Regions from separate parts of the Streptomyces sp. NPDC015532 genome, predicted to be linked through region 2. Evidence: riboswitches for the same ligand, from Rfam matches in the RefSeq annotation. Region 2 holds a riboswitch; each other region holds the start of a gene.
The links. Region 2 has a riboswitch for cobalamin ahead of ACF07B_RS21070 ((2Fe-2S) ferredoxin domain-containing protein). Riboswitches for the same ligand answer to the same signal wherever they lie in the genome.
Positions count from the first base shown of each region.

Region 1 (7,166 bases), on a different contig from region 2:
GCCCTCGCTCTCCGCGGCGGACGCCGTGGACAAGGCCGCCTCCGCGGTCAAGGACGGCAAGGTCGAGTCGTTGGCGCCGGTCACGGAGCAGGGCGGCGGCCGGGCCTGGCGGATCGTGGTCGTCGGCCCCGACGGCGTACGGCATGTGGTGACCGTCGACGGCACCGGCGGCACGGTGACCGGCAACACCGTCCTGGGCGGCTGACCGGACGACCCGAGCGGCGCGGCCCGGGCCGCGCCGCACAGGCCCCGTCGCCGAGTTCGCCCGCAGCCGGGTTCGGGGCACAGTCGCCGGTATTGCGCGTCGGGCGGAGGCAGGGACTCTTCTCCGGACGGCACTGGGTCAACCTCGCCCGACGGCCCGGAGGGCTGCATCGGTCGCGGGCGGCGCCGCAGGCGCTCTGTCGCCATGCGGGGCGGCGGGTATGTACTGGGGGCTTGCCGCATCGAGGGGGAAGTATGCCGCGAACGCCAGATCCGGGAGGACCCGAGGCAGCCCAGGAGGAGGAGCCCTGGCTGGACAGTCGCGAGGTCGCCGAGCTGTGGCCGGTTCGTGAGGAGTGGCTGCGGGGCGCCGCTGGTCGTGCGGATGTCCGCGTCCGCCGGTACGGCGGGGAGAGTCGGGGCACGTACGGGGCGGCGCCGACGTTTTACTCCTATCACCCAGGGGACGTGCGACGGGCCGCGACGGCTATCGCCGAAGGCCGCGTCGACCTGCCGTCGGTCTGGCGCACGGACACTCCCGACGGTCGGCGGGCGGAACACTGGAGCAGATTCCGATTCCGTCTCACCTGCGGGGTCATCCTGGCCTGTGCCCTCCTTCTCCTGGGGTTGGCGATCTACGCCATGGTGTCCTGAGCCCTGAGCCCTGAGCCCTGAGCCCTGAGCCCTGAGCCCTGAGCCCTGAGCCCTGAGCCCTGAGCCCTGAGCCCTGAGCCGGCGGGCAGCGGGCAGAGGGTCCAGGTCGGTCGCTATGCCGCCCGGCATCCGGGGCCGCCTGGGCCGAGCGACTGTCCGGCGACGGGCCCGGCGGGTTACGACTCCAGCGTCACCCACGTCCCCGACGCCGCCGAGCGAGCCATCGCGTCCAGCACCGTCGCGCTACGGACCGCGTCGACCAGCGTGGCGCCGTACGGTCGGTCGTCGGCGATGGACCGGAGAAAGGTGTGCGCCTCGATGACCTTGAGGTCGTCGTAGCCCATGCTGTTCGCCGCCCCCGGCTGGAACGCGGCGTAGTCACCGGCCTCCGGACCGACGTACACGGTGCTGACCGGCTGGTCCTGGTACGACGTGCCCCGGCTGACGCCGAGTTCGCCCATCCGGCGGAAGTCCCAGAACACCGCGCCCTTGGTGCCGTGGATCTCGAACCCGTAGCTGTTCTGCTCACCCACCGAGACCCGGCACGCCTCCAGGACGCCGCGCGCGCCGGAGACGAAGCGCAGCAGGCAGTTGACGTAGTCCTCGTTCTCCACGGGCGCCGGTTCGCCGCCCGCGGCGTGCTCGTGCCCCTCGGTCGCGCCGGCCGGCCGGGCCCGCAGCGGCACGAACACCGCCGTGTCCGCCGCCAGTGCCTCGATCTCGCCCAGCAGGAAACGGGCCAGGTCGACGCCGTGCGAGGCCAGGTCTCCGAGGACACCGCTGCCCCCGCGCTCCCGCTCGTAGCGCCAGGTCAGCGCGCCCTCCGGATGGGCCGCGTAGTCGCTGAGGAGACGGACGCGCATGTGCGTCACGTCCCCGATGTCGCCGGAGGTGATCAGCTCGCGGGCCGCCACGACGGCGGGGGCGCCCCGGTAGTTGAAGCCGACCGTGCCCCGTACCCCGGCCTCGGCCACCGCGCCCGACACCGCCCGGGCGTCGTCGGCGGTGAGCCCCACCGGCTTCTCGATCCAGATGTGCTTGCCGGCCCGGGCCATGGCCACACCGATCTCACGGTGCAGGAAGTTCGGCGCGGTGATGCTCACGGCCTCCACGCGCGGATCGGCGGCGATCTCCCGCCAGTCACGTACGGCGCCGGCGAAGCCGTACCGCGCGGCGGCCTCCTCGGCGCGGCCTGGCACCTCGTCGGCGACGGTGACCGGTTCGGGACGCAGGGCGAGCCGCGGGAAGTGGTGGAGTACGCGGGCGTACGCCTGCGTGTGCACCCGCCCCATCCAGCCGAACCCCACGACAGCGACACCGAGCGCACGCACCACGATCGCCCTCCTTGGAACCGCACCGCACCGAAACCGTCCGCACCGAAACCGTCCGCACCGGAACCGCCCGCACAGGACCCGACCCCTCCGCACCGAAGCACGACTCGATCCCGCCGAACCGGAGTCATTCCCGCCGAACCGCGGTCCTTCACATCGACCCGGGCCGGACCTGACCGACCGGAACCAGGCCGGACCTGACCGACCGGAATCAGGCCGATCCGGTCCGATCCGGCCCGTGACCAGGCTAGTGCGATGTGGCCCTGCTCAGCCCGCGACCGACGCCCGCTGTTCCAGGACCCGCAGGGCCCGCTCGGCCCATTCGATGATCGCCTGCTCGAAGGCGCGTCCCCCCAGGAGAGTGAGATACGGGCCGACGCGCTCCGCCCCCGCGAGGTACTCCTCCTCGGTGCGCCCGTCGAGCAGGCGGGCGCCGATCCGCTCGTAGTGCGCCAGCTTGGCGCGCGACCACTCCAGCCGCTCGGCGATCGCCACGCGGACGGCAGCGGCGTCCCCCATGTCGAGTGCGTACACCTTGACCATCAGCTCGTCGCGGATCGCGGTGGGTTTCGCGGGCCCGGAGGTGAAGGAGGCCAGCGCTTCGAGCCCCGCCTCGGTCAGCGAGAAGACCCGCTTGTTGGGCCGCCGTTCCTGCTGCACGAGCCGGGCCTCGATGAGCCCCTCGGACTCCATCCGGTCGAGCTCCCGGTACAGCTGCTGCGGGGTCGCCATCCAGAAGTTGGCCACCGAGGCGTCGAATCCCTTGGCCAGGTCGTAGCCCGACGCCTCGCCCTCCAGGAGCGAGGCCAGTACCGCGTTGCGCAATGCCATCCCGCAAGGCTAGACGGCCCCCGCCCACAGGACTAATCTTATCCGCACCTAATCAATTAATTGAGTATGAGAGGTGGTCGCAATGAACTCCTTCCGCAAGGCCGTGGAGGCAGGAGACCTCGGCGCGGTCGAGGAGCTGCTGGCCGACGATGTCGTGTTCACCAGCCCCGTCGCCTTCAAGCCCTACCCGGGCAAGCCGATCACCGCCGCCATCCTGCGCGGCGTCTGGCGTGTCTTCAGCGACTTCCGCTACGTCCGTGAGATTGCCGGGGCCGACGGCCGCGACCACGCGTTGGTCTTCACGGCCAAGGTCGGCGACAAGGAGATCAACGGCTGCGACTTCCTGCACTTCGACGAGGACGGACGCATCGACGAACTCATGGTGATGGTGCGCCCGTTGTCGGCGGCTCAGGCGCTCTCCGAGGCCATGGGGGCGCAGTTCGAGCAGATCTCCCGGGAGGCGGCCGGCGCGTGAGGGCCCGGACTCGCACTGTTTGAACCGACTCCCTCCGGCAACCCGGCTGGTGTGACGACGACTTCACAGCAGGAGCTCTTCCGGTTCCTTGAGGACCGTTTCGAGTGTGCCCGGGCCTGTTCCGAATGCGCCAGGAGTTCCGCGCTGCGCGCGAGCCTCATGAATCCCGACGGGCCGAAGAAGCAGGAGGCCGCGCGGCGTTCGGGCATCCTGTGCGCGGAGGTGTGCGAGGCGACCTGCCATGTGCTGTCCCGTCACCCGGGGCAGAGCGAGCGGGATGTCCGCGCTCAGCTGGAGTGGTGCAGGGACGTCTGCCTGGAGTGCGCCGAGGCCTTCGACGCGTGCCCCGGGTCGGAGGCCGCCGCGCGGAAATGTCGTGAATGCGCCCGGTCGTGCACGGACTTCATCGCCATGCTGCGCTGAGCCCGTACGCCGTCCGGGTCAGGCCTGTCCGGCGAGCGGGCGTCCGGCGCGGACGTTCCAGCGTCCCGCGCGCCCGCTCAACTCCGTGACGGTGAGCGGCGGCACGTCCACGCGCCAGAACGCCGCCTCTGGTGCCCCCAACGCCCTTACCACCAGGGCTCGTACGACCTCGGGCTCCACCACGGCGACGGTTCGGCCGTCGAGACCCGCCGCCCTGTCGAGGCGTTCCGCCACCCGGTCGCAGAACGCCCGCACCGACTCGCCGTCGTGCGGCGCCGACGCGGGATCGGCGAGCCAGCGCGCCACCGCCTCCGGCTCCTTCGCGCTCACCTCGGCCAGTGTCGCCCCGCGCCAGCGGCCCACATCGAGAGGGGCCAACTCCGCCGTCTCGACGCCGCCTTCGAGCCCGAGTGCCTCCGCGGTCTGGCGGCATCGCGTGGTGGGGGAGACCCACAGCCGGGCGCCCGCCGGAACGGCACCCGCGTCGGCCGCCGACCGGGCGGCCCGCAGGCTCGACGCGTCCACCGGACTACCGCCGTCGTCGAAGCGGGCCTCGCGCAGCGCCTCGCCGATCGCCGCGGAGATCAAGAACACTCGGCTGGTCATGCCATCACTCTCGTGTGTCGTGGACCCGGCTCGTGCCGGGCTCGTGCTGTAGGGGCCGGGCTCGTGTGGACGGGCCTGGGGCGTGCGTCGTGGACCGTGACCCGGAGCCGAACACCCCGGCCCGGCAGGGCGGTTGTCGCCGCCAGGCCATGCTCCATGAGCGGTGGGGCGCGCAGAGCGCCGGGGCGTGCGCCCTTGGCCGGGATACGGCTTCGCGGTACGGTCACGTGGATATTGACGACGGTTCGGCGGAAGCCCGGTGGAAATCCGGCACGGTCGCGCCACTGTAAGCCCGGCACCTGTCACTCCCGCCAGGGGTGACGGACACGGGCAAGTCAGACCCGTGGCTGTCGTCCTGTGCACCACCGAGACGGGACGCGAGTTCCCCAGGAGGTTCTGCCCATGGCGCAGTCCGTCGTTCAGCCGACCGTCACCCCCACCGCCGTACCCGCCAAGCTGCCGATCGGTGCGATCGCCCCCTGGGCGGCGTTCTTCGGCATCCTGATGCTGGTCCTGCTCTACTTCGTCGGCGCCGAACAGGGCGCCACCTCCCTCGTCTCCGGCGAGAACGTCCACGAATGGGTCCACGACGCCCGTCACCTGCTCGGTTTCCCCTGCCACTGACGGCGGCAGGGAACGTACGAGCCACGATATTCCCGCGACGGCCTGGGAAACCCGGCCCGCACGAGGGGGCGGTGCCCGCACGACCGGGCACCGCCCCCTCGCATGAGAGGGCGCGCCCGGCCACACACCACCGCCCCGGCGTCCGCGTCATCGCCATTCCCAATTTCTGAAACACGTTCTACGGTGTGCGCCGTCAGGTCGGGCCCGGGGAGGCAGGAGGCGCCGTGCATCTCGAATACACGCCGGAGCAGCAACGGTTGCGGACCGAACTTCGTCTCTACTTCGCCGAGTTGGTGCCGGACAACGCGTACGCGCGCTACGCGGATCCGGGGGCGCAGAAGCGCTTCTACCGCGAGACGATCCGACGGCTCGGCGCGGACGGCTGGCTCGGGGTCGGCTGGCCCAAGGAGTACGGCGGGCGGGGCCTGAGCCCGATGGAGCAGTTCATCTTCTTCGACGAGGCGGCCCAGGCCGGGGTGCCGCTGCCGCTGATGGCGCTCAACACCGTGGGGCCGACGATCATGCGGTTCGGCACGGAGGAACAGAAGTCGTACTTCCTGCCGAAGGTCCTCTCCGGCGAGATCGACTTCGCGATCGGCTACAGCGAGCCCGGCGCCGGGACGGACCTCGCCGCGCTGCGGACCAGGGCCGTGCGGGAGGGCGACGAGGAGACCGGCCACTACACCGTCGACGGCCAGAAGATCTGGACGACCAACGGCGACACGGCCGACTGGGTGTGGCTCGCGGTCCGCACCGATCCGGACGCCCCGCCGCACAAGGGCATCACCATGCTCCTCGTGCCGACTTCCGACCCCGGCTACTCGTGCACCGTCATCAACACGCTCGCCTCGCACGACACCACCGCCAGCTACTACGAGAACATCCGGGTCCCCGCCACGCGCCGGGTCGGCGAGGAGAACAAGGGCTGGCGGCTGATCACCAACCAGCTCAACCACGAACGCGTCACCCTCGCCGCGCACGGCACCATGGCCATCCGCGCCCTGCACGACGTCCAGCGCTGGGCCATGGGGACCAAGCTCGCCGACGGCCGCCGCGTCGTCGACCTCCCCTGGGTGCGCCGCCTCCTGGCCCGTACGCACACCAGGCTGGACGCCATGAAGCTCCTCAACTGGCGCATGGTGAACGCCGTCCAGGAGGGCACCCTCACCCCGCAGGACGCCTCCGCGGTCAAGGTGTACGGCTCCGAGGCGCGCCGGGACGCGTACGCCTGGCTGATGGAGATCGTCGCCGTCCCCGGTGTCCTCAAGGAGGGCTCCGCCGGCACCGTCCTGCACGGCGAACTCGAACGCGGCTACCGATCGGCGGTGATCTTCACCTTCGGTGGCGGCAACAACGAGATCCAGCGGGAGATCATCTCCTGGATCGGACTGGGGATGCCCCGGGTTCGGCGCTAGCGCGTTGTGACCAGGCACGATGTGTCCGGCCACTCGCCTGTCTACGTACTGCCAGGAGCCAGGAGCCAGGAGCCAGGAGCCAGGAGCGTGGAGCCAGGAGAAAGAGACGAGCAGTTTGCGTCAGCAGACAGTTGTGGTGCTGTCCACACGAAGCGGAGCATCCGTGCGGGCAGTGATGTCCTCGATCGTGACGCCGGGGGCGGTCTCGACGAGGGCGAGGCCGTCCGGGGTGATGTCGAGGACGCCGAGGTCGGTGATCACGCGGTGCACGCACTGTTCTCCCGTGAGCGGGAGGGTGCATTCCTTGAGGATCTTGGGGCTGCCGTCCCTGGCGGTGTGTTCCATGAGGACGATGACCCGGCGGGCGCCGTGGACGAGATCCATGGCTCCGCCCATGCCTTTGACCATCTTGCCGGGGATCATCCAGTTGGCGAGGTCGCCCCCTGCCGAGATCTGCAGGGCACCCAGCACGGCTGTGTCGATGTGGCCGCCTCGGATCATGCCGAAGGAGAGGGCGGAGTCGAAGAAGCTCGCGCCGGGCAGGACGGTGACGGTCTCCTTGCCCGCGTTGATGAGGTCGGGATCGACCTCCGTTTCCGTGGG
Region 1 is NZ_JBIBSY010000013.1:162,369-169,534, forward strand. It holds gene ACF07B_RS31535 (hypothetical protein) at 1-205, shown strand, start outside; gene ACF07B_RS31540 (Gfo/Idh/MocA family protein) at 1,035-2,192, opposite strand; gene ACF07B_RS31545 (PadR family transcriptional regulator) at 2,457-3,020, opposite strand; gene ACF07B_RS31550 (nuclear transport factor 2 family protein) at 3,103-3,495, shown strand; gene ACF07B_RS31555 (ferredoxin) at 3,547-3,918, shown strand; gene ACF07B_RS31560 (histidine phosphatase family protein) at 3,937-4,524, opposite strand; cobalamin riboswitch at 4,729-4,890, shown strand; gene ACF07B_RS31565 (CbtB-domain containing protein) at 4,927-5,148, shown strand; gene ACF07B_RS31570 (acyl-CoA dehydrogenase family protein) at 5,373-6,563, shown strand; gene ACF07B_RS31575 (CoA transferase subunit B) at 6,684-7,166, opposite strand, start outside.
Region 1: another riboswitch for cobalamin. It lies ahead of ACF07B_RS31565 (CbtB-domain containing protein); the one in region 2 lies ahead of ACF07B_RS21070 ((2Fe-2S) ferredoxin domain-containing protein).

Region 2 (7,166 bases):
AGAACACCAGGAAGTACCAGGCGCCGGTGCCGAGGATGGTGTTCAGCACCCAGAGGCGCGGCGAGACGGACGTACGGCCGAAGCCGCGGCGCGGCGAGGTCACTCGGGGACCCGGAGCGTGGCGATCGGCGTGACGGGCCGCGGCGGCGAGGCTCGCGTGGTTCAGGCCGTCCTCGAGAGCGGGCCACGCGACCTCGCTCTCCTCGTCCTCCTTCTCGAACGCGGGCCACGTGTCCTCGCTCTTCTCGTGCTCCTTGTCGCCCGCAGCCGCTGGTGGGGTGATCGCGGGTCCGGCCCGGCGCACTCTCCGGACGCGCCGTGCGCAGGCCAACGGGCTGATGATCAGAGCACCGCCCAGGCCGAGCAGAGCGGGGCCGCCCCCGAGGACGGCGACCGCGTTCAAGGAGGTCCGCGTATCCATGGCCTCACCCAGGAAGGGCCAGGGCAGCGCGATGATCGGGATGTGATCGCCGGGGCGGACGTCTATCGTGTCGCAGTCCACAGTCGTGTACTGCGCATCGCCGTCCCAGCCGACGAAGCAGCCGTCTCCGGCCCGGTCCAGACGGATCACCTCGGCGGAGGTGTGTTTCCCGAGCAGGGCGAAGTCCGCTGCCACCAAGCCCACGAACAGCGACGCCGCGAGCGCCAGCACCGCCCACAGCGGCGCGGTCGGCACCAGCGGCCGGCGGGCGGGTGCCTGGGTCGGATTGGTCTGTTCGCCCAGCCACGGACCGATCGTCCGCGCGTCGTGTGTGCCCAGGCTCAGCTTCAACACCCGGCCGGCGGGCGTCCGGTAACGCAGGCCGACCTTTTCGAAGGCGGCCTGGCGGACGGTGGTGACCGTCGCGTCCAGGGCCTCGCCGCCGCGCGGAAGGGCGGTGACGCCGCCGGAGCGGTCGAGGAAGACGGGTCCGTCGAGGCGCGGGTCGGCGAGCAGTCGGCCCTTCCGGCCGTCGAGTCGGCAGCGGAAGTGAACGGCCCGGCCCACTGCCAGGCCGTGCCGCCTCCTTGCCGCCGCCCATCGAACCATCCCGGCCATGACCAAGGGGCCTACCGCGAGGGCGACAAAACTGACGATCATCGATTCCGTCGTTTCTTCCGCTGATGAGAGACCGAAGCGTACGAGCGCTGCCGCAGGCTCTGACCCCGGGGGTGCCGTCATGACGCCACGTCCGAGTTCACCGGATGACGCGGACACCGTCCTTCGCGCGAAGACCGCGGCATCTTGATGACCGCGAGGGCGGCCAACAGGTTGTACCCGGGAACAGCGACCGGCAACGGAGGTCTGGTCACTGAGGGCTCCAGCGGGAGAGTTACCTGGCCGGGTCACTCGGGGGCGGGGACACCGAGGGCCCTGTGCCGCTGTTTCCACCCGACCCGGGGGCCGGGGGAGGGAGACGGGTGCTTCCTCCCCTGGCAAGACGTCGCGGTGGTCAGGACGCGGAGAGCTCCGTACGGACCGTGCGGGCGGCGGCGACCAGGTTCTCCAGGGACGCCCGGGTCTCGGGCCAGCCACGGGTCTTCAGACCGCAGTCGGGGTTGACCCACAACCGCTCGGCGGGAATGGTCTTCAGCCCGGTACGCAGCAGTGCGGCGACCTCGTCGCTGTCCGGTACGCGCGGGGAGTGGATGTCGTACACGCCGGGTCCCGCCTCGCGGGGGTAGCCGTGCGCCGCGAGTTCACGAGCCACCTGCATGCGCGAGCGGGCGGCTTCGAGACTGATGACGTCGGCGTCGAGGTCGTCGATGGCCTGGACGATGTCCCCGAACTCGGCGTAGCACATGTGGGTGTGGATCTGGGTGTCCGGTCGTACGCCGCCGGTGGTCAGCCGGAACGCCTCGGTCGCCCAGGCCAGGCTGAGCAGGCGGGGACGGCCTCCCGCCCACCGAGGGTCCAGGCAGGCCAGGCCGATCTCGTTGAACCTGTGGATCACATCCCGGACGGTGTCCTCGTCGGCCTGCACCAGCTTCGCGATCACCGGCACCCGGTTCCCGCCGGCCGAGGCCAGCAGCATCATCGCCCGCCGGAACCGCACCGTACTGGTGCTGCCACGGAGCACGATCTGCTGCAGCTTCTGCCCTTCCTGGTCGGACAACCTGCGCACACGAACGATCAGCCACCACACCCCCAGCGATCGGACGGACGTCACCGCACATCCAACCGCCATGACCACCAACGCGGCGAACCTATGTGGTCAGAGCACTAGGGATGCCCAGCAGCTTCTGCGCGGTGATGAATACGTCTTTCCACAGCCGTGCCTCGTACCGGTTCTCCAGTTTCGGCAGATAGAAGTACGGTCCGTGCCCAGCGTCGATCTGCCGCTGCGCGCAGTGGAAGAAGTAGAGCCCGAAGTCGACGAGGGCGGCGGGAACCGGTCCGCGGTCGAACTCCAGGTGTGCCTCGGTGAGATGCCAGCCGCGCTGCCGGACCACGATCGTGGCGAGCCGTTCACGGTCGGCCGGCCGGTACTCCTTGCCGTCCTCGGCGGTGAAGTCGAGGAGGCGCTCGATCGCGTCGAGCAGGACGATCTGACCGCCGATGACGTTGTCCCTACCCGGTGACCGATCGCACCAACTGACGGTACGACGGGCTTGATAGCCTCATCAGGCCAGTCGAGCCACATCCGAGGCCAGGGAATCCGGTGCGAATCCGGAACTGACGCGCAGCGGTGAGGGGGACGGGCGGGGCACACCAGCCACTGGGAGACCGGGAAGGCGCCTCGTCCGGACGAACCCGAGTCCGAAGACCTGCTGGCACCTTCGCGCCCCGGCGCGGAGGACATCCGCAGTCCAGGCTCCGCGTACGAGCCCCGACCCCGAGGTCCGCCTGTGCTCCCCACCCCCGCCCGTCCCCTCACACCCGCCCAGCCGGTCACCGGCAGCGGCGGCCCGAACAGCGACACCGAGGACACGACGAAGTCCGCCGCCGCGGGCCACCCGGATTCCCGACTGCCAACACGAGGGCCCGCCGAACCGGCACCGTGCCGCATCGTCGTCTGCCGGGACTGCTGCTGCGGAAGCCCGAAAGTCACCGGAGTGGATCACGCCCGGCAGACGGCACGCCTGGCCGAGAGCGCACCGGTACGCATCGCGGCCTGCCTCGACGTGTGCGAACACGCCAACGTGATCGTCGTCCAGCCCTCCGCCGCCGCACGCGCCGCGGGCGCCCGCCCGGTCTGGCTCGGCCTCGTCAACGACCCCGACGCCACCGAGGACATCGCCGCCTGGGTGGAAGCCGGCGGCCCGGGCGTCGCCCCCTGCCCCGAGATCCTCGACCTCTACGTCTTCACCCCGCCGCGGAGGACGCGATGAGGTGGGGCCCCGGCGGCAGAGGGCCGGGGGAGTTCGTGAGGGAGGCGGCCCAGCAGGCTCGCCCCGTGGCCGCGGACATCCGCCCGGGACGAGCTTGCCGAGATAGTGAGCGGGCTCCCGACCGCCTCCTCGCGGAACTCGACCTCCGTGAGTACAGGCCGCGGTGCTCAGGACCGGTGTGCCGGGCTCAGTCCGCCGTGAGCAGATCCGCCGCCCGTTCCCCGATCACGATGGACGGGGCGTTGGTGTGACCCCGGATGATCGTCGGCATGACCGAGGCGTCCGCCACCCGCAGGCCCCGCACTCCCCGTACCCGCAGCCACGGGTCCACGACAGAGGCGTCGTCGCGGCCCATCCGGGCCGTTCCGACGGGGTGGTAGAGCGTGTGGGAGTGTTCGGTCAGGGCGAGCGCGTCGCGCCGGTCCCGGGGCAGGTCCTCGGCCCCTGGCGGCATGAGGAAGCGGCCCGTGGACAGCCCCCGGTCGGAGAGCCGGCCGATGATCTCCTCGCAGACGCCGAGCCCGGCCAGCAGCGCCGCCCGGTCGGCGCCGTCCGGGTCCGTCAGATAGCGCGGGTCGATGACCGGCTTGGCGAAGGGGTTCGCCGAGGCCAGGGTGACCGAACCCGTGCTCTCGGGGCGCAGCAGGATCGCGCCCACGGTCAGCCCGTGCTCCGGCGCCTTGACGAGACCCTCACCGAGGAACGGCACCGGGGCGAAGATGATTTCGAGGTCGGGCAGTTCGAGGTCGGGCCGGCTGCGGACGAATCCGTACGCCTCGCCGATGTTCGACGTGAGCATCCCCCGGCGGCGGGTCAGGTACTTCACCAGCTCGGAAGGCCGTTCGGCGGCGAACAGGGTCCGGTCGGCGGCGTCCGCGACGAGGCCGCTGATGAGATGGTCGGTGAGGTTGGCGCCGACCTGCGGGGCGTCGACCAGCACCTCGATGCCCCGCTCGCGCAGATGCCCGGCGTCGCCGATGCCGGACAGCATGAGCAGCTGGGGCGTGTTGACGGCGCCCGCGCTCAGGACGACCTCGCGGCGGGCCAGCACCGTGCGGGTGACGCCCCCGGCGACGTACTCGACGCCGATGGCGCGCCGGTCCTCGAAGAGCACGCGAGTGGCCTGCGCGTCCGTGACGACCCGCAGGTTCGCGCGGCGTCGGGCCGGCTTGAGATAGCCGTCCGCGGTGCTCCACCGCGCGCCGCGCCGCTGGCTCACCATGGTCTGCGAGAACCCGTCGGGCGTCGCGGTGTTGGCGGGCTCGACGGTGTGGCCGAGCGCGCGGACGGCGTCGAGGAAGGCCGCCGTGTGCGGGTTCGGGTCGCGCTGCGGCTCGACGCTCATGGGGCCGGTGCGGCCGTGGTCCGGGTCGGTGGCCCCGAGGACCTGCTCCGTGCGTCGGAAGTACGGCAGCAGGCCCTTCCACGACCAGTCGGTGCCGCAGAGATCCCCCCACTCGTCGTAGTCGGCGGCGAACCCGCGCACCCACATCATCGCGTTCATCGAGGAGGAGCCGCCGAGCATCCGGCCCCTGGGCCAGTAGACGGGGCGCCCGGAGAGCTCGGGCTGCGGGGCGGTCGCGTAGTCCCAGTCGAGCTCGGTCCTGAACAACTGGGAGAAGGCCGCGGGTATGTGCACGGCCGCCTTCTTGTCCCGGCCGCCGGCTTCCAGGAGGACGACCGATGCCGGGCCGCTCCCGGTCAGCCGGCCGGCGAGCGCGGCGCCGGCCGACCCCGCTCCGACGACGACGTAGTCGGCGCTTTCCGGGGCGTTCATCGGCTCACCCCGGTCGCGCTCCGGACCGTACGGCCGGGCCCGCCCGCCACCGACCGGGCGGCGGGGCCGGGGGAGGCGATGCCGGGAGCGGCGACCCACCTCGCCCTCCTTCGGGGCCCGGGCGGTGGTGCGGGCTGTGGTGCGGTGTACGTCATGACGTCCTCCTCTTCAAGGTCCGCTCCAGAGCTTCCGGCCGGGGCGGTGCCACGGGGTAGCCCCTGGAGGTGATGAGTTCACGGAACCGGCCGGTGATTGAACCCCCGAGGGCGGCCGAGCGGGCGACCGCGCCGGCCGCCGCGTGGTGGGGCGCCGTCAGGGAAGCGAGGTGTCGCGGGTCCCTCAGGGGGCCGTGGGCGCGTCCCGCAGTTCGCGCTTGAGGATCTTGCCCGTGGCGTTGGTGGGCAGCTGGTCGCGGAACTCCACCAGACGCGGGTACTTGTAGCCGGCCATCCGCTCCTTGGACCATGTGATCAGCTCCGCGCCGGTGAGTTCGGCGCCCGGGGAGAGGACCACGCAGGCCTTGACCTCCTCGCCGTGCGTGGAGTGCGGCACCCCGACGACGGCCACGGTGCTCACGGCGGGGTGGGTGAGCAGGACCTCCTCGATCTCCCGCGGGTAGACGTTGAAGCCGCCGCGGATGATCAGGTCCTTGGTGCGGTCGACGACGTAGAGCCATCCGTCGGCGTCCCGGCGGGCCAGGTCCCCGGTGCGGAACCAGCCGTCGCGCAGCACCTCGGAGGTCGCCTCGGGCCGGTTGTAGTAGCCCTTCATGATGTTGTGCCCGCGCACGACGATCTCGCCGATGGCGTCCGGCCCCTTGACCGGCGTCCCGTCCTCGGCGATCAGGTCCACCTCCACGCCCCAGACCGGACGGCCGACGGAACCCGCGCGCGCCGGCTCCCCGCGCGGCGTGAACGTCACCGCGGGGCTGGTCTCCGACAAGCCGTACCCCTCCAGGACGGTGACCCCGAAGCGCTCCTCGAACCGGCGGTGCATCTCGACCGGCAGCGCCGAACCCCCGGAGCCGGCGATCCGCAGATTCCCGGCGATCTCCGCCCGTTCCGCCTCGGGCACGTCCTCGGCGAGCAGCGCCCCGTACATGGTGGGGACGCCCGCGAAGAAGGTGACGGCGTGACGCCGCATCAGGGCGAGGGCCGAGCCTGCGTCGAAGCGCGGCAGCAGGACCAGTGTCGCGCGGGCGGCGAGGCCGGCGTTCATCTGCACGGTCTGGCCGAAGGAGTGGAACAGCGGCAGGGCGATGAGATGGACGTCGTGCCCGACCTCGCCGAACATCTTGTGGCAGGTCAGCGCGTTCAGCGCCAGGTTGGCGTGGGTGAGTTCGGCGCCCTTGGGCCGGCCCGTGGTGCCGGAGGTGTAGAGGATGACCGCCGTGTCGTCCGCCTCGGTGGCGACCGTCTCGAAGTCGGCGCTCCGGCCGGCCAGCGCCGACGTCAGGGTCCGCGTGCCCGGGATCGGGGAGGTCTCGGTCGGTGCCGCGGTCAGCAGGAAGAAGTGGTCGCAGCTCTCCGTCTCGTTGAACCCGTCCCACCCTTCCTGACCCATCGGGAGCTCGGGGCCGCCCTCGAAGCAGAAGTACGCCTTGGCCTCGGAATCGGCCAGGTGGTAGGCGATCTCACGGCCCTTCAGGAGCACGTTGAGCGGGACGACCACCGCGCCGGCCTTCAGGATGCCGTAGTAGACGACCGGGAACGACGGGAGGTTCGGACAGGACAGCGCCACCTTGTCGCCCGGCTCGATGCCGCGTGAGCGCAACAGGCCGGCCACTTGGCGGGCGGCGGTGTCCAGCTCCGCGTAGGTCATCCGGCGGTCGCCCAGGACGACCGCCGTACGGTCGGGCACGGCGTGGGCACTGTTCTCCAGCATGACGGCGAGGTTGAGCATGGGCTGTTCTCCGTAAGGGTGTCGGCGGGGATCGGCGCGGGCCGGCGGCCTCAGCCGCGCAGCGCGGAGGCGAAGAGGGCGGGCAGCCGCAGGGCACTGGGCGCCGTGGTGAAGCGGGTGAGGCGCTCCACGGTGGTCAGGGCCGTGCGGTTGGTGACGAAGTACGGGGGGCGCG
Region 2 is NZ_JBIBSY010000006.1:178,416-185,581, reverse strand. It holds gene ACF07B_RS21085 (hypothetical protein) at 1-988, opposite strand, end outside; gene ACF07B_RS21080 (helix-turn-helix domain-containing protein) at 1,434-2,168, opposite strand; partial or broken gene ACF07B_RS21075 (malate synthase A) at 2,206-2,562, opposite strand; cobalamin riboswitch at 2,594-2,771, shown strand; gene ACF07B_RS21070 ((2Fe-2S) ferredoxin domain-containing protein) at 2,950-3,312, shown strand; gene ACF07B_RS21065 (GMC family oxidoreductase) at 3,500-5,089, opposite strand; gene ACF07B_RS21060 (long-chain fatty acid--CoA ligase) at 5,429-6,991, opposite strand; gene ACF07B_RS21055 (aldehyde dehydrogenase family protein) at 7,042-7,166, opposite strand, start outside.

Region 3 (7,166 bases), on a different contig from region 2:
CCGTCGTGGCGTGCACGGTGAGCCGGGGCTCGGTGGGCAGAGGCTTGCCGGGCCTCGTCTTCAGCGCGGCGTCGCTGGCGAACCGGCCCGCCGCCACGGAGGCCGCGCCCGCGGCTATGGCTACGGTGACGGCCGCTGCCGTGGCTCTTAGGGTGCGCACCCGACCAGTTTCCCGGGGGACCCGGCCATCGGCCAGTGGGAGCGCCTGAAGGGGTGACGGCTGGCGCTCGCGGCGACCCCGGCTCCGGGCGGCGGTGCGGCGGGCCTCACTCCTGCTGGCCGTACCCCCGCAGCCGCTCCCCCGCCTCCGCGAGCTGGTCCGGTGAGAGCAGGGCGGGCGCGAGCCCGGGGACCGAGGAGGACAGGAGCCAGACCCGGCACATCCATTCCAGCTGGGCCGTGCGGTCGTACGCCTGGTCCAGCGAGGCTCCGTACGCGATGGTGCCGTGGTTCCGGAGGAGGCAGGCGGTGCGGCCGGCCAGGGCCCGGAGGGTGTTCTCCGCCAGTTCCGGTGTGCCGTAGGCCGCGTAGGGGGCGACGCGGACCGGACCGCCGAGGGCCGCCGCCATGTAGTGGATCAGCGGGAGTTCGGGGACGAGGACCGAGACGGCCGTCGCGTGCGCCGCGTGGGTGTGGACGAGGGCCCGGGCCTCGGTCGCGCGGTAGACCGCGAGATGCATCGGCAGTTCGCTGGTCGGGCGCAGCGAACCGAGCACCTGCCGGCCGTCGAGGCCGACACCGACGATGTCGTCGTCGGTCAGCCGGTCGTAGGGCACGCCCGTGGGCGTGACCAGGACGGTGTCTCCGACGCGGACGGAGACGTTGCCCGAGGTGCCGACGACCAGTCCGTCGGCGACCGTGCGCCGGGCCGTGGAGACCAGTTCGCCCCAGGCCCGCCGCAGGGTGCCCCGAGCGCCCGGCCCGTCGCGTTCGTGGGGCTCGTCCGTCGTCCGTGCGTGCTCGTGCCCGTCCCGTGCGTCCCGGTGCGGCTCAGTCATGACGCGATCCTGCCAGGCACCGCTTTCCGCGCACCTCGCGCGAGCGGGCTTCGGGGCGGGTGCCGACCGTCAACGGCCCTCGGTTGTATGTGATTTACATCACATCACATCGACGGAACGCCGACGGCGCCCCGATCGGACATTTACCGCGGATCACACCCCGTGGTCGGGCTGCTACGACCCGCTGACGCCCGGCCGCCATCCGCGGGGCGGCCCCTTCGGGCCTCCGGACGCCGTGACCACGGCCACAGCCTGCGGGTGACCGGGATCTCACGACTCAAACCCGCCTCGACCGGGACGGTCCACCCGGAGCTCCGACCCCAAGCGGAGTACGGAATTCCGCATCCGTTCGAACTCGGCGAACCACCCGCCGACACAAGCGGAATGACGATCCGCTGTTCGGGACACCATCAGGTCCGACCCAGTTCACCTTCCGTTCACCCAGGTTGCCTACGGTCCCCCTGCCACTGACGTCCAACAGAAGCCTGGGTAAATGGAACACATCACGCTCCTCCTCGGAATCGTGATCGTCACCGCTCTCGTGTTCGATTTCACGAACGGTTTCCACGACACCGCCAACGCGATGGCCACCACCATCTCGACCGGCGCACTCAAGCCCAAGGTCGCGGTGGCCATGTCCGCCGCCCTGAACCTTGTCGGCGCCTTCCTCTCGGTGGAGGTCGCCAACACGATCTCCAAAGGCCTCGTCGATGAATCCGGCATCCAGCCAGAAGTGATCTTCGCCGCCCTCGTCGGCGCGATCCTCTGGAACCTGGTGACGTGGCTCGTCGGACTCCCGTCCAGTTCCTCGCACGCCCTCATGGGCGGCCTGGTCGGCGCCACCATCGCCTCCGCCGGTACCGGCGCCGTGCACGGTGACGTCCTGGTCGGCAAGGTGCTTCTGCCCGCCGTCGCCGCCCCGATCGTCGCCGGTCTGGCCGCGATGCTCGCCACCCGGCTGTCGTACAAGCTCAGCGGCGGCAAGGACACCAAGGCGAGCAAGAAGGGTTACCGCGCCGGCCAGATAGCCTCCGCGGGCCTGGTCTCGCTGGCCCACGGCACCAACGACGCGCAGAAGACGATGGGCATCATCACCCTGGCCCTGGTCGCCGGTGGCGCCGTCGCTCCCGACTCCGACCCGCCGGTCTGGGTCATCCTCTCCGCCGGTCTGGCCATCGCGCTCGGCACCTACCTGGGTGGCTGGCGCATCATCCGCACGATGGGCAAGGGCCTGACCGACCTCCAGCCGCAGCAGGGCTTCGCCGCCCAGACCAGCGCGGCGACGGTCATCCTGGCCTCCTCGCACATCGGTTTCTCCCTCTCCACCACGCACTCGGTCTCCGGGTCCGTGATGGGCGCCGGTCTCGGCCGCAAGGGCGGTGTGGTCCGCTGGTCCACCGCCAAGCGCATGGTCGTCGCCTGGGTCCTCACGCTGCCCGCCGCCGCCCTGGTCGGCGCGCTCGCCGAATGGGTGACCGGTTTCGGCGCCTGGGGCACCACGCTGGTCGCCGTCTTCCTGGTCGGTTCGAGCTTCGCGATCTGGCGCCGCTCGCGCCGCGAGGTGATCGACCACAACAACGTGAACGACACCGAGGAGCCCGCCGGTGTGGTGACCCAGGCCATCGCCGCCGTCACCCCGCCCCCGGCCGGCACCGTGGCCGATGGCCTCACGGCCACCATCCCGGCTCCGGTCGAGCCCGCGGTGAACCCGCCGGCGCCGTCCCGAGTGGCCTGAGAACCGAAGGAAGAAACAGCATGAGCATCGACTGGTCCGCCCTCGGGTCCGTCTTCGGGGTCAGCCTCGGAGTGACCGTGGCCCTCGTCGCCCTCTTCACCCTCGGTGTCGCCGGCCTCTCCAAGAAGGAGTCCGCCCAGGGCGGTTCCGCGGTCGCGGCGGCCACCGGCGCGTACGTCTGCTTCGCGGCCTGCGCCGCGGCGGTGGCCTACGGCATCTCCCTGATCATCACCAAGTAGCCCGGCAGGCGCCGCCCGGAACCGGGCTGCGCCGAGCGGTACCGCGCGTGGGGTGCGGGACGGATCACCGTCCCGCACCCCACGCGTATGCCGTCCCGCCCCCGCGCGTATGTGGGCCTGCGCACACTGTCCCTCCGCAGGTCAACAGCCAGTTGACGGCCGTTCTCACCCCGTGGTGGACTGCCGGAGCCAAGTACGGCGGCATGAGAGGAAGCCGGTGCGAATCCGGCGCGGTCCCGCCACTGTCATCGGGGAAGAAACTCCCCGGGAGCCAGGAACTCTCACCGCCGGTCTCGTCGAACCAGGGCGTGGACACCCTGAGTGAGGACATATCGCCATGCGCGGCTGCCCGTTGCCCGTTCCGCTGAGTACAAGGGTTCCGCTCCACCCCACGGCCGGCTGACCCCGTGCGTGCCGATCGCGTCTTCGCGTACGGCGCCGCCGCCGGCCTTCTCGGCGACCTGCTGCTCGGCGATCCCCGCCGAGGGCATCCGGTCGCCGCGTTCGGGCGGGCCGCCGCGGCCGTGGAGCGGACACTGTGGCGGGACCACCGCGGGTGGGGCGCCCTGCACACCGCCGTCTGTGTCGGCGGGGCCACCGGACTCGCCGCGCTCGCGAGCCGTGGCGTACGCGGCTCACGTACCGCCTCCGTCGCCCTGACCGCCGCCGCCACCTGGGCCGTCGTCGGAGGAACCTCCCTCGGCCGCGAGGCGCGGGCGGTCGGCGGTGCCCTCGCGGCCGGTGACCTCGACGTGGCCAGGGAGCGGCTGCCGCATCTGTGCGGACGCGATCCGCAGGCGCTGGACGCCGACGGCGTCGCGCGCGCCGTCGTCGAGTCCGTCGCCGAGAACACCTCCGACGCCGTCGTGGGCGCTCTGGTCTGGGGTGCCGTCGCCGGTGTGCCGGGACTCGTCGCCTTCCGCGCCGTGAACACGCTCGACGCGATGGTCGGGCACAAATCCCCCCGCCACCGGCGCTACGGCTGGGCCTCCGCCCGGCTCGACGACCTCGCCGGCTGGCCCGGGGCCCGGCTGACCGCCGTCCTCGCGGCCGTGGCCGGATCCGACCCGCGCGGTGCCGTACGCGCCTGGCGGGCGGACGCCCGCAAGCATCCGAGCCCCAACGCCGGGCCCGTGGAGGCCTCGTTCGCGGGCGCGCTCGGCGTGCGGCTCGGCGGCACCCTCGCGTACGGCGGTCGGGTCGAGCACCGGCCCGTGCTCAACGGCGCGGGGCGCGCCGTGCACGTCCACGACATCGAACGGGCCGTACGGCTCTCCCGGCGCGTCGGCTGGCTCGCGCTCGGCGTGAGCGCCGCCGGACGGGTTCTGCTCACCGGAACCGGACGGGTTTCGTCCATCAGGAAGGGGCGCACCGCATGAGCGGCGGGCTGCTGATCGCCGGGACCACCTCGGACGCCGGCAAAAGTGTCGTGACCGCCGGGATCTGCCGGTGGCTGGCGCGCCAGGGGGTCAAGGTCGCGCCCTTCAAGGCGCAGAACATGTCCCTGAACTCGTTCGTGACGCGCGAGGGCGCCGAGATCGGGCGGGCGCAGGCCATGCAGGCGCAGGCCGCCCGCGTGGAGCCGACCGCGCTGATGAATCCCGTGCTCCTCAAGCCGGGCGGCGACCGCACCAGTCAGGTCGTCCTGATGGGCAGGCCGGTGGGCGAGATGAGCGCGCGCGGGTTCTTCGGAACGGCCGGGCCCGCGGAGCGGCCGCCGTCGGCCGAAGCGTCCGCCGGGTCCGCCGCGTCCCCCGGGGACAGGCTGCGCGGGGGGCGTCAGGAAGCACTCCTGGCGACCGTCCTCGACTGTCTGGCCCAGTTGCGGGGCACGTATGACGCGGTGATCTGTGAAGGAGCCGGCAGCCCGGCCGAGATCAATCTGCGGCGCACCGACATCGTGAACATGGGGGTGGCGCGGAACGCGGGGCTTCCCGTGCTGGTCGTCGGGGACATCGACCGGGGCGGGGTGTTCGCCTCGTTCTTCGGGACGGTCGCGCTGCTGTCGCCCGAGGACCAGGCGCTCGTCGCCGGCTTCCTCGTCAACAAGTTCCGGGGCGACGTCAGTCTGCTGGAGCCCGGTCTCGACATGCTGCACGGCCTGACCGGACGGCGCTCCTACGGCGTCCTGCCCTTCCGGCACGGACTCGGCATCGACGAGGAGGACGGCCTGCGCGTCTCGTTGCGCGGGGCCGTCCGCGAGTCGGCCGTCTCCTCCCCCGTCGGCGAGGACATCCTGCGGGTCGCCGTCTGCGCGGTCCCGCTGATGTCCAACTTCACCGACGTGGACGCGCTGGCCGCCGAACCGGGCGTCGTCGTGCGGTTCGTGGACCGGGCCGAGGAGCTGGCCGACGCGGATCTCGTCATCGTGCCCGGGACCCGGGGCACGGTGAAGGCACTCGCGTGGCTGCGCGAGCGCGGTCTCGCGGAGGCGATCACGCGCCGGGCCGCCGAAGGGCGTCCCGTGCTCGGCATCTGCGGTGGCTACCAGATCCTCGGACAGCACATCGAGGACGAGGTCGAGTCGCGCGCCGGTCATGTCGACGGGCTCGGACTCCTGCCCGTACGCGTGCGGTTCGCGCGGGAGAAGACCCTGGCGCGGCCGGCCGGGGAGGCCTTCGGCGAGCGCGTCGAGGGGTACGAGATCCATCACGGGGTCGCCGAGGTGACCGGTGGCGACCCGTTCATGTGCGACGACGAGGGAAACAGCCTGGACGGGTGCCGGGTCGGCGCCGTCTGGGGCACGCACTGGCACGGGTCACTGGAGTCGGACGGCTTCCGGCGGGCCTTCCTGCGCGAGGTGGCCGCCGCCGCGGGCCGCCGCTTCGTACCGGCCCCCGGCACGTCGTTCGCGGCGCTGCGCGAGGAGCAGCTCGACCTGCTCGGCGACCTGATCGAGGAACACGCGGACACGGACGCGCTGTGGCGGCTCATCGAGTCCGGCGCGCCGCAAGGACTGCCCTTCATTCCACCGGGAGCACCCGCATGAGCACAGTGTTGTTGTTGTCGACCGCCGACACGGATCTGCTGGCGGCCCGCGCCAGTGGCGCCGGTTACCGGATCGGCAATCCGACCCGGGTGGACGTCGCGGGCGAACTCCCCGCGCTCGTCGAGGGCGCGGACCTGGCCGTCGTGCGGCTGCTCGGGGGCAAGCGCGCCTGGGAGGACGGGCTGGCCTTCCTGAAGGCGTCCGGGATCCCGACCGTGCTGCTGGGCGGTGAGTCCGTCCCGGACGCCGAGCTGATGGCCGAGTCGTCGGTGCCCGCGGGTGTCGTCGCGGAGGCGCTGCGCTATCTCGTCGAGGGCGGCCCCGCCAACCTGGCCGAGCTGGCCCGTTTCCTCTCGGACACCGTGCTGCTCACCGGCGAGGGCTTCGAGGGGCCGCACAGGACGGCGGAGTTCGGCGTCCACGGCGAGCGCGCCTTCGTCGAGGGCCGCCCGACCGTCGGCGTGCTGTTCTACCGGGCCCACGAGCTGTCCGGGAACGCCGCCTTCGTCGACACCCTGTGCGACGCGATCGAGGCACGCGGCGCCAACGCCCTCGCGGTGTACTGCGGTTCGCTGCGCGGAGCCGACCCGGGGCTGTACGAGATCCTCGGCCGGGCGGACGCGCTCGTCGCCACCGTCCTCGCGGCGGGTGGCACCCACGCCTCCGAGGCGTCCGCGGGCGGCGACGAGGAGGCGTGGGACATCGGGGCGCTCGCCGACCTCGACATCCCGGTGCTCCAGGGTCTCTGCCTGACCTCGTCGAAGGCCGCCTGGGAAGCCTCCGACGCGGCCCTCTCCCCCATGGACGCGGCGATGCAGGTCGCCATCCCGGAGTTCGACGGCCGTCTGATCACCGTGCCGTTCTCCTTCAAGGAGCAGGGTCCGGACGACGTCCCGGTGTACGCCGCCGACCCCGAGCGGGCCGCGCGGGTCGCCGGAATCGCCCTGCGGCACGCCCAGTTGAAGCACAAGCCGAACGCGGAGAAAAAGCTCGGGATCGTCTTCACCGCCTACCCGACCAAGCACTCGCGGGTCGGCAACGCGGTCGGTCTCGACACGCCCGCCTCCGCCGTACGGGTCCTCGACGCGCTCCGGGACGCGGGCTATGCCCTCACCGAATACCCGGACAACGGCGACGAGTTGATCCACCGGCTGATCGCGGCCGGCGGCCACGACGTGGAGTGGCTGACCGAGGACCAGCTCGCC
Region 3 is NZ_JBIBSY010000001.1:1,451,349-1,458,514, reverse strand. It holds gene ACF07B_RS06230 (alpha/beta hydrolase family protein) at 1-160, opposite strand, end outside; gene ACF07B_RS06225 (class II aldolase/adducin family protein) at 267-998, opposite strand; gene ACF07B_RS06220 (anion permease) at 1,492-2,733, shown strand; gene ACF07B_RS06215 (hypothetical protein) at 2,754-2,972, shown strand; cobalamin riboswitch at 3,131-3,274, shown strand; gene ACF07B_RS06210 (cobalamin biosynthesis protein) at 3,380-4,351, shown strand; gene ACF07B_RS06205 (cobyric acid synthase) at 4,348-5,961, shown strand; gene cobN (cobaltochelatase subunit CobN) at 5,958-7,166, shown strand, end outside.
Region 3: another riboswitch for cobalamin. It lies ahead of ACF07B_RS06210 (cobalamin biosynthesis protein); the one in region 2 lies ahead of ACF07B_RS21070 ((2Fe-2S) ferredoxin domain-containing protein).

Region 4 (7,166 bases), on a different contig from region 2:
TGCCGGTGTGTGCTTCGGTGCGCACGGGGGCATGCCGCGTTCAGGGCAGGAGGCGTCGGCGGATCGCGGGGAGGGCCGGGAGGCCGGGGGAGCGGAGACGACGAAACGCTGGGAGAACGGCGCGCGATGACGGGGGCCGGGCGGCGGGTCGGCTCGGGGCCGGTGCCGGCGGGACGGGCGTCAGGCGCCTGGGGGCCGCGGCTGGCGGGCGGTCAGCGACAGAGTGCGCTGCAGGTGCGCCGCAGGTCCACGTAGCGGCACACCACGCCGGGGTGCGTCGTGAGCATGGTGCACATCCTGGGGCCGGTTCTCGGCGGCTGTCAATGGACACCATTTGGTGTCTCATTGGGCGGGACGGGTTCTGACCGCTGATCAGAGCACCGCCAGGGACGGGACGCGGCACCAGTGCCCGCCCTGCCCCGCCCTGACCACCGGTCAGAGGCCCGTCGGGGCCCGGACGGGGCGCCACGGTCGCGCCGTCAGGGCGCGGTGGGAGCGCCGCGGTCGCGGGCCGGATGCACGGCGGCTTCCTCCGGGTGCAGCCACAGGGGGCCGTTGCCGGTCTCGACGCGCACGGCGTCCCCGGGAGGCCACGGGCCGTCGCTCAACACCGCCGCCTCCGGGCCGGTCAGGCTCCGGTACCGCGCGAGCGCCACCGGGGGAGCCGGCCGCGCGGGCTCCGTGAGCAGCCCGGGGCTCAGTTCGTCGACCGCCGACGCGTACTCCTCGTACGCGTGCCAGCCGGGTACGACGCGCCGTCCCGCGGGAGAGCGGACCAGCAGCGTCGGCAGCGCGTAGCGGTACCCGCCGTCGGCGGTCTCCTTGGCGGCACCGGGATGCGGTGAACCACCGCGCACCGACAGCACCTCGGCGACCGGCCGACGCGCCTCCGACCGGTCGGCGAGCACCGCTTCCCGGACCGACGCCGACGCCGCGTCGGCGGCCAGCCGCTCATGGTCGAGGCCCGGCACACCCCGTAGCGCGGACAACGCCAGCGCCGGGGTGTCCGCCGGTTCCCCGAGCACGAACACGCTCTCCCGCAGCCGCCGCAGCACCCGCCCGGCCACCTCGTCGCCCTGACGCTCCGCGGCCTTGGCCGCCAGCGAGGACGGCCACGAACTCGCCGCCACCCGGCTCAGCCGCCGCGCCCGCGGTGCCCCGGTGTGAGCGCTGATGTCCTTGACGTACCGCGCGTACCAGGCGGTCTCGGCGGCGGGATCGGGCGGTGGGTCGTCGTCGTGGTCGAACAGGACGCAGTACGCGCGCCGCCAGCGGACCCGGCCCGCCAGCGCGGTCCGGAGCCTGCGGAACACCGGCTCCGATCCCCAGGCCCAGGGACACAGCGGGTCGGTGTACTCGACGACCTCCACCGCGTCCGAGGCGTCGGCCACCTCCGCCGCGTCCACGACCGGCCGGTCCGGCGGGCGGGTCACGCGGCTCCCTTGTGGCCCATCCGCCCGGCCGCCTGGGCTGGCAGCAGCGCGGTGAGCGTCGTCCCGCCCAGTACGGCCGCGGCCTCCGCCTCGATACGACGCCAGACCCCGGGAAGCCCGGAGGCGGGCCCCGGATAGTCGAGCCCGGCCAGCGGCTCGCCCCGCAGGGTGATCAGCTCACCGTCCACGGCGCGTACGACGTCCAGCAGGGTGATCTCGTCGGCGGGCCGGCCGAGCCAGTACCCGCCCTCGCAGCCGCGTTGACTGCGTACCAGGCCGGCCCGGCGCAACTCGCCCACCACGGACTTCAGGAAGCGGAACGGAACATGCTGCGAGGAGGCTATGGCCTCACAGGTGAGCGGGCGGGCCGGTTCGCGGGCGAGCTCCAGCAGAGCTCGCGTGGCGTAGTCCGCCTTCGCGGAGATATGCATGGGCCCATGATGCCCGACCAGGGGTGCGCCGGCGGGGTCTCCACCGGTTCCCCACGTACATTGCGGGAACATTGCCGCAGGTGAAGCGCAATGGATACCTCTTGACATCCTTTTCCGGGCCGCTCTAGCGTCCCCCTTCATGAGCGAGCCGTCGACAACCCCCGGCGAAGGTTTCCACCCCCATCTCCCGGACGCCGAAGGGCGGTCCGTAGGCCCCCTGCGCACCCGCCTGCACCACGTCCGCGCCGACGCCCTCGACGGCGACACGGCGCAGTCCGGTGGCATGCGCCGATTCGCCGCCGTCAGCGGCACCACCGTCGGTTCCGAGAAGCTGTGGATGGGCCAGACCCACGTCGCCCCCTCCACCGCCTCCTCGGACCACCACCACGGAGCCTCCGAGACCGCCATCTACGTGGTCAGCGGACACCCCGAGTTCGTGTTCCTCGACGACTCGGGGGAAACGCCCGAGGAACTGCGGCTGCGCACCTCACCCGGTGACTACATCTTCGTGCCGCCGTTCGTGCCGCACCGCGAGGAGAACCCGGACCCCGCCGAGGAGGCCGTCGTGGTCATCGCCCGCAGCACCCAGGAGGCGATCGTGGTCAACCTGCCGGGCCTGTACGTGCTGCGGGACGGGGAAGAGGGCTGACGGCCCGGGCCGTTCGATGACCCGGTGGGTACGGTAGCGAGGAGAACGTCGTGACCTGCGACGCGACCGGCCCGTGGAAGGAAGCACCGAGATCATGCGCGTCATCGTGGCCCGCCGCCTGACGGAGGCGTTCCGATGAGCGGCACCGAGGCACCGGGCGCCGCCGGGGAATCCGTCCTGCTGCGCACCGAGGGACGGGCCGCCCACATCACCCTCAACCGGCCCAGGGCCCTGAACGCCCTGAACCACGCGATGGTGCGCCGCATCGACCAGGCGCTCACCGCCTGGGAACACGATCCGGCCGTCGAGAGCGTGGTCATCACCGGTGCGGGCGAACGCGGGCTGTGCGCGGGCGGCGACATCCGCGTCGTCCACGACGACGCGCGCGACGGGGACGGCACCGCGTCCGCCGCCTTCTGGCGCGACGAGTACCACCTCAACGCCCGTATCGCCCGCTACCCCAAGCCGTACGTGGCGGTCATGGACGGCATCGTCATGGGCGGCGGCGTCGGTGTCTCCGCGCACGGCAGCGTCCGGATCGTCACCGAGCGCTCGCGCGTCGCCATGCCCGAGACCGGCATCGGTTTCGTCCCCGACGTCGGCGGCACCCGCCTGCTCGCCCTCGCCCCGGGCGAACTCGGCACCCATCTCGCCCTGACGGGCGCCTCCTTCGGCGCCGGCGACGCGCTGCTGTGCGGCCTCGCCGACCACCATCTGCCGTCCTCCTCACTCCGGCGGTTCGTGTCCGACCTCGCGGACCGGCCCGTACCGGAGGCCGTGGCCGCGCACGCCCGTCCCGCGCCACCGGCGGAACTCGCGGAGCGGCGCGAGTGGATCGACGCCTGCTACAGCGCCGGCACGGTCGAGGAGATCATCCGGCGGCTGCTGGCGGCGGACGAACCGGCCGCCAAGGAGACGGCGGAGATCCTCCTCGGCAACTCGCCCACCGCCCTGAAGGTCACCCTGGCCAGTCTGCGCCGGGCCCGGCGGCTCGGATCGCTGGAGCGCGTTCTGGACCAGGAGTACCGCGTCTCCTGCGCTGCCCTGTCCGCACCCGACCTCGTCGAGGGCGTCCGGGCCCAGATCATCGACAAGGACCGCGAGCCGCGCTGGTCCCCCGCCACGCTCGCCGAGGTCACCGACGCCGACGTCGAGCGCTTCTTCTCCCCCCTCGGCGAGCATGAACTCGGGCTGCCCGAAGGCGAGTCCGCCACCGGCGGGGACACCGCGGCGCGGCAGGACTGAGGACAGGCGCGTCACCTGGGACGAGAGGAAGATCACCCCGGTCGGCGTGGTCTTGGCCAGGTACGCGCCACGCGGTACGGTCGGTCCGATATCGATGACGTCAAGACGGAAGCCGGCGGAAATCCGGCACGGTCGCGCCACTGTGAACGAGACGTCCCAGCCACGCTGGGCGCCCGTGAGTCAGACCCGTAGGCGTCATCCTGTGCACCACCGAGATGGGACGCGAACTCCCGAGGAGGTTCTGCCATGGCGCAGACCGTCGCTCCGCCGACAGCCACCACCCCCGCCCTTCCCGCCAAGCTGCCGATCGGTGCGATCGTCCCCTGGGCGGCGTTCTTCGGCATCCTGATGCTGGTTCTGCTGTACTTCGTCGGCGCCGAACAGGGCGCCACCGCCGTCGTCTCCGGCGAGGACGTCCACGAGTGGGTGCACGACGCCCGCCACCTGCTCGGTTTCCCCTGCCACTGACGCGAGGGACGGCACACACCATGAACTCGGCAACAGTCAGAAGCCTCCTCGTACGCGGCATGCTCGCCGGCCTCGCGGCCGGTGTACTCGCCCTGGTCGTCGCCTACTTGCTCGGTGAACCGAGTGTCGACAGCGCCATCGGCTTCGAGGAGGCCCACGCCCACGAGCACGGGCACGAGGTCGAACTCGTCTCCCGCAGCCTCCAGTCCACCGCCGGTCTCGCCACCGGCGTCCTGATCTACGGCGTCGCCTTCGGCGGGATCGCCGCGCTCGCCTACTGCTTCGCACTCGGCCGCGTGGGCCGCTTCGGCGCCCGCGCGACCGCGCTCCTGCTGTCCGGGACCGCGCTCCTCGCCGTGTACGTCGTGCCTTTCCTGAAGTATCCGGCCAACCCGCCGTCGGTCGGCGACCCCGACACCATCGGCAAGCGGACCACCCTCTACTTCCTGATGATGGTCCTCAGCGTGCTCCTGGCCGTGGGGGCCACCCTCCTCGGCAAGCGCCTCGCGCCCGGCCTGGGCACCTGGTACGCCACCCTGGTCGCGGTGGCCGCCTTCATCGCGGCGGTCGGCCTGGCCTACGCCTTCCTGCCCGTCGTCAACGAGGTGCCGGGGGACTTCCCGGCCACCCTCCTGTGGCGGTTCAGGCTCTCCGCGCTGGCCATCCAGACCGTCCTGTGGGGCGGATTCGGCCTGGTCTTCGGAGAGTTGGCCGAACGGATGCTCAACCCCCGTCCCGCGAAGGCCCCTTCGGGCCGGTCGGTCCCGGCCGCGAACTGAACCCTGGATACGCGACAGGCCCCCCGGAAGTCTTCCGGGGGGCCCGTCGCCTTCTCTGCGGGACGCGGAGGGCCGCGGCGGGGAGCCGGGTCCGTCGCGGGTCACCGCGGTCCTGAGCGGTGGCCGGGCTCCGACCTGCCCCGCCACCGCCGTCCGACTCAGCGGCCTTCGCCGCCGAACACCTTCAGAATCCGTTCCGCCGCGAGTGTGGCCGTCAACCCGCCCTCGCGTACCTGCCGTTCGAGGCCGGGTGCGAGCGCGCGTACGGCCTGATCGGAGCGCAGGCGGCCGAGGAGCTCGTCCCGGACCATCGTCCAGGTCCAGTCCACCTGCTGGTCACGGCGCTTCTCGGCGAGAGCGCCGGTCGAGTCGAGCAGCGTGCGGTGCTGTTCCAGACGGTCCCACAGGGTGTCCAGACCGGCCGACTCACGGGCGCTGCAACTCAGCACCGGCGGCGTCCAGGCCGCGTCCTTGCCGTGCATCAGCCGCAGTGCGCCCGCCAGTTCACGCGCGGCGGACTGGGCGTCGCGCTCGTGCGGACCGTCCGCCTTGTTGACGGCGATCACGTCGGCCAGCTCCAGGACACCCTTCTTGATGCCCTGCAACTGGTCCCCGGTGCGGGCCAGCGTCAGCAGAAGGAAGGAGTCGACCATGTTCGCGACCGCGGTCTCCGACTGGCCGACGCCGACGGTCTCCACCAGCACCACGTCGTAGCCGGCCGCCTCCATCACCACGATCGACTCGCGGGTCGCCTTCGCCACCCCGCCGAGCGTGCCGGCGGTGGGGGAGGGGCGGATGAACGCGGCCGGGTCCACGGCGAGGCGCTCCATACGGGTCTTGTCGCCGAGGATCGAGCCGCCCGTACGGGTGGAGGACGGGTCGACAGCCAGCACCGCGACCCGGTGCCCCAGCGACGTCAGCATGGTGCCGAACGCGTCGATGAACGTCGACTTGCCCACGCCGGGCACCCCGCTGACGCCGATCCGCCGGGCCTTCCCGCTGTACGGGAGCAGCTCGGTCAGCAACTCCTGCGCCAGCGCCCGGTGCTGGGGCCGGGTGGACTCGACGAGCGTGATGGCGCGGGCGACCAGCGCCCGCTTCCCGTCGAGCACACCCTTGACATAGGTGTCGAGTTCGATCACAGGGCGTGCCCGAGGTCGGCAGAGAGCCGCTGGACGAGGTCGTACGCCGCGTCCGGGATCACCGTCCCGGGCGGGAAGACCGCCGCCGCGCCCATCTCCAGCAGCGTCGGCACGTCCTGCGGCGGGATCACCCCGCCGACCACGATCATGATGTCCTCGCGGCCCTCCGCCGCCAGTTCCTCGCGCAGCGCAGGCACGAGGGTGAGGTGCCCGGCGGCCAGCGACGAGACGCCCACGATGTGCACGTCCGCCTCCACCGCCTGACGGGCGACCTCGCCCGGCGTCTGGAACAGCGGGCCGACGTCGACGTCGAAGCCCAGGTCGGCGAAGGCGGTCGCGATCACCTTCTGGCCGCGGTCGTGACCGTCCTGGCCCATCTTGGCGACCAGGATGCGCGGGCGCCGGCCCTCCGCCTCCTCGAACGCGTCCACCAGCGCCCGGGTGCGGTCCACGGACGGGGACTCCCCTGCCTCGTTGCGGTACACCCCGGAGATCGTACGGATCTGGCCCGCGTGCCGCCCGTACACCTTCTCCAGGGCGTCGGAGATCTCCCCGACGGTGGCCATCGCGCGGGCCGCGCGCACGGCCAGCTCCAGCAGGTTGCCCTCACCGGCCGCAGCGCGCGTCAGGTCCTCCAGCGCGTCCTGGACCGCCCGGTCGTCGCGCTCGGCCCGCAGCCGGCGCAGCTTCTCGATCTGCTGCGTGCGTACGGAGGAGTTGTCGACCTTGAGGACGTCGATCTTCTCGTCGGTCTCGACCCGGTACTTGTTGACGCCGATGACCGGCTGGCGGCCGGAGTCGATGCGGGCCTGCGTACGGGCCGCCGCCTCCTCGATCCGGAGCTTGGGGATGCCGGCGTCGATGGCCTGCGCCATGCCGCCCGCCGCCTCGACCTCCTCGATGTGCTGCCAGGCGCGGCGGGCGAGGTCGTACGTCAGCTTCTCGATGTACGCGCTGCCGCCCCACGGGTCGATGACCCGGGTCGTACCGGACTCCTGCTGGATCAGCAGCTGCGTGTT
Region 4 is NZ_JBIBSY010000008.1:176,380-183,545, forward strand. It holds gene ACF07B_RS24340 (DsbA family protein) at 480-1,406, opposite strand; gene ACF07B_RS24345 (RrF2 family transcriptional regulator) at 1,430-1,864, opposite strand; gene ACF07B_RS24350 (cupin domain-containing protein) at 2,004-2,513, shown strand; gene ACF07B_RS24355 (enoyl-CoA hydratase/isomerase family protein) at 2,649-3,758, shown strand; cobalamin riboswitch at 3,819-3,964, shown strand; gene ACF07B_RS24360 (CbtB-domain containing protein) at 4,005-4,226, shown strand; gene ACF07B_RS24365 (CbtA family protein) at 4,247-5,005, shown strand; gene meaB (methylmalonyl Co-A mutase-associated GTPase MeaB) at 5,164-6,147, opposite strand; gene scpA (methylmalonyl-CoA mutase) at 6,144-7,166, opposite strand, start outside.
Region 4: another riboswitch for cobalamin. It lies ahead of ACF07B_RS24360 (CbtB-domain containing protein); the one in region 2 lies ahead of ACF07B_RS21070 ((2Fe-2S) ferredoxin domain-containing protein).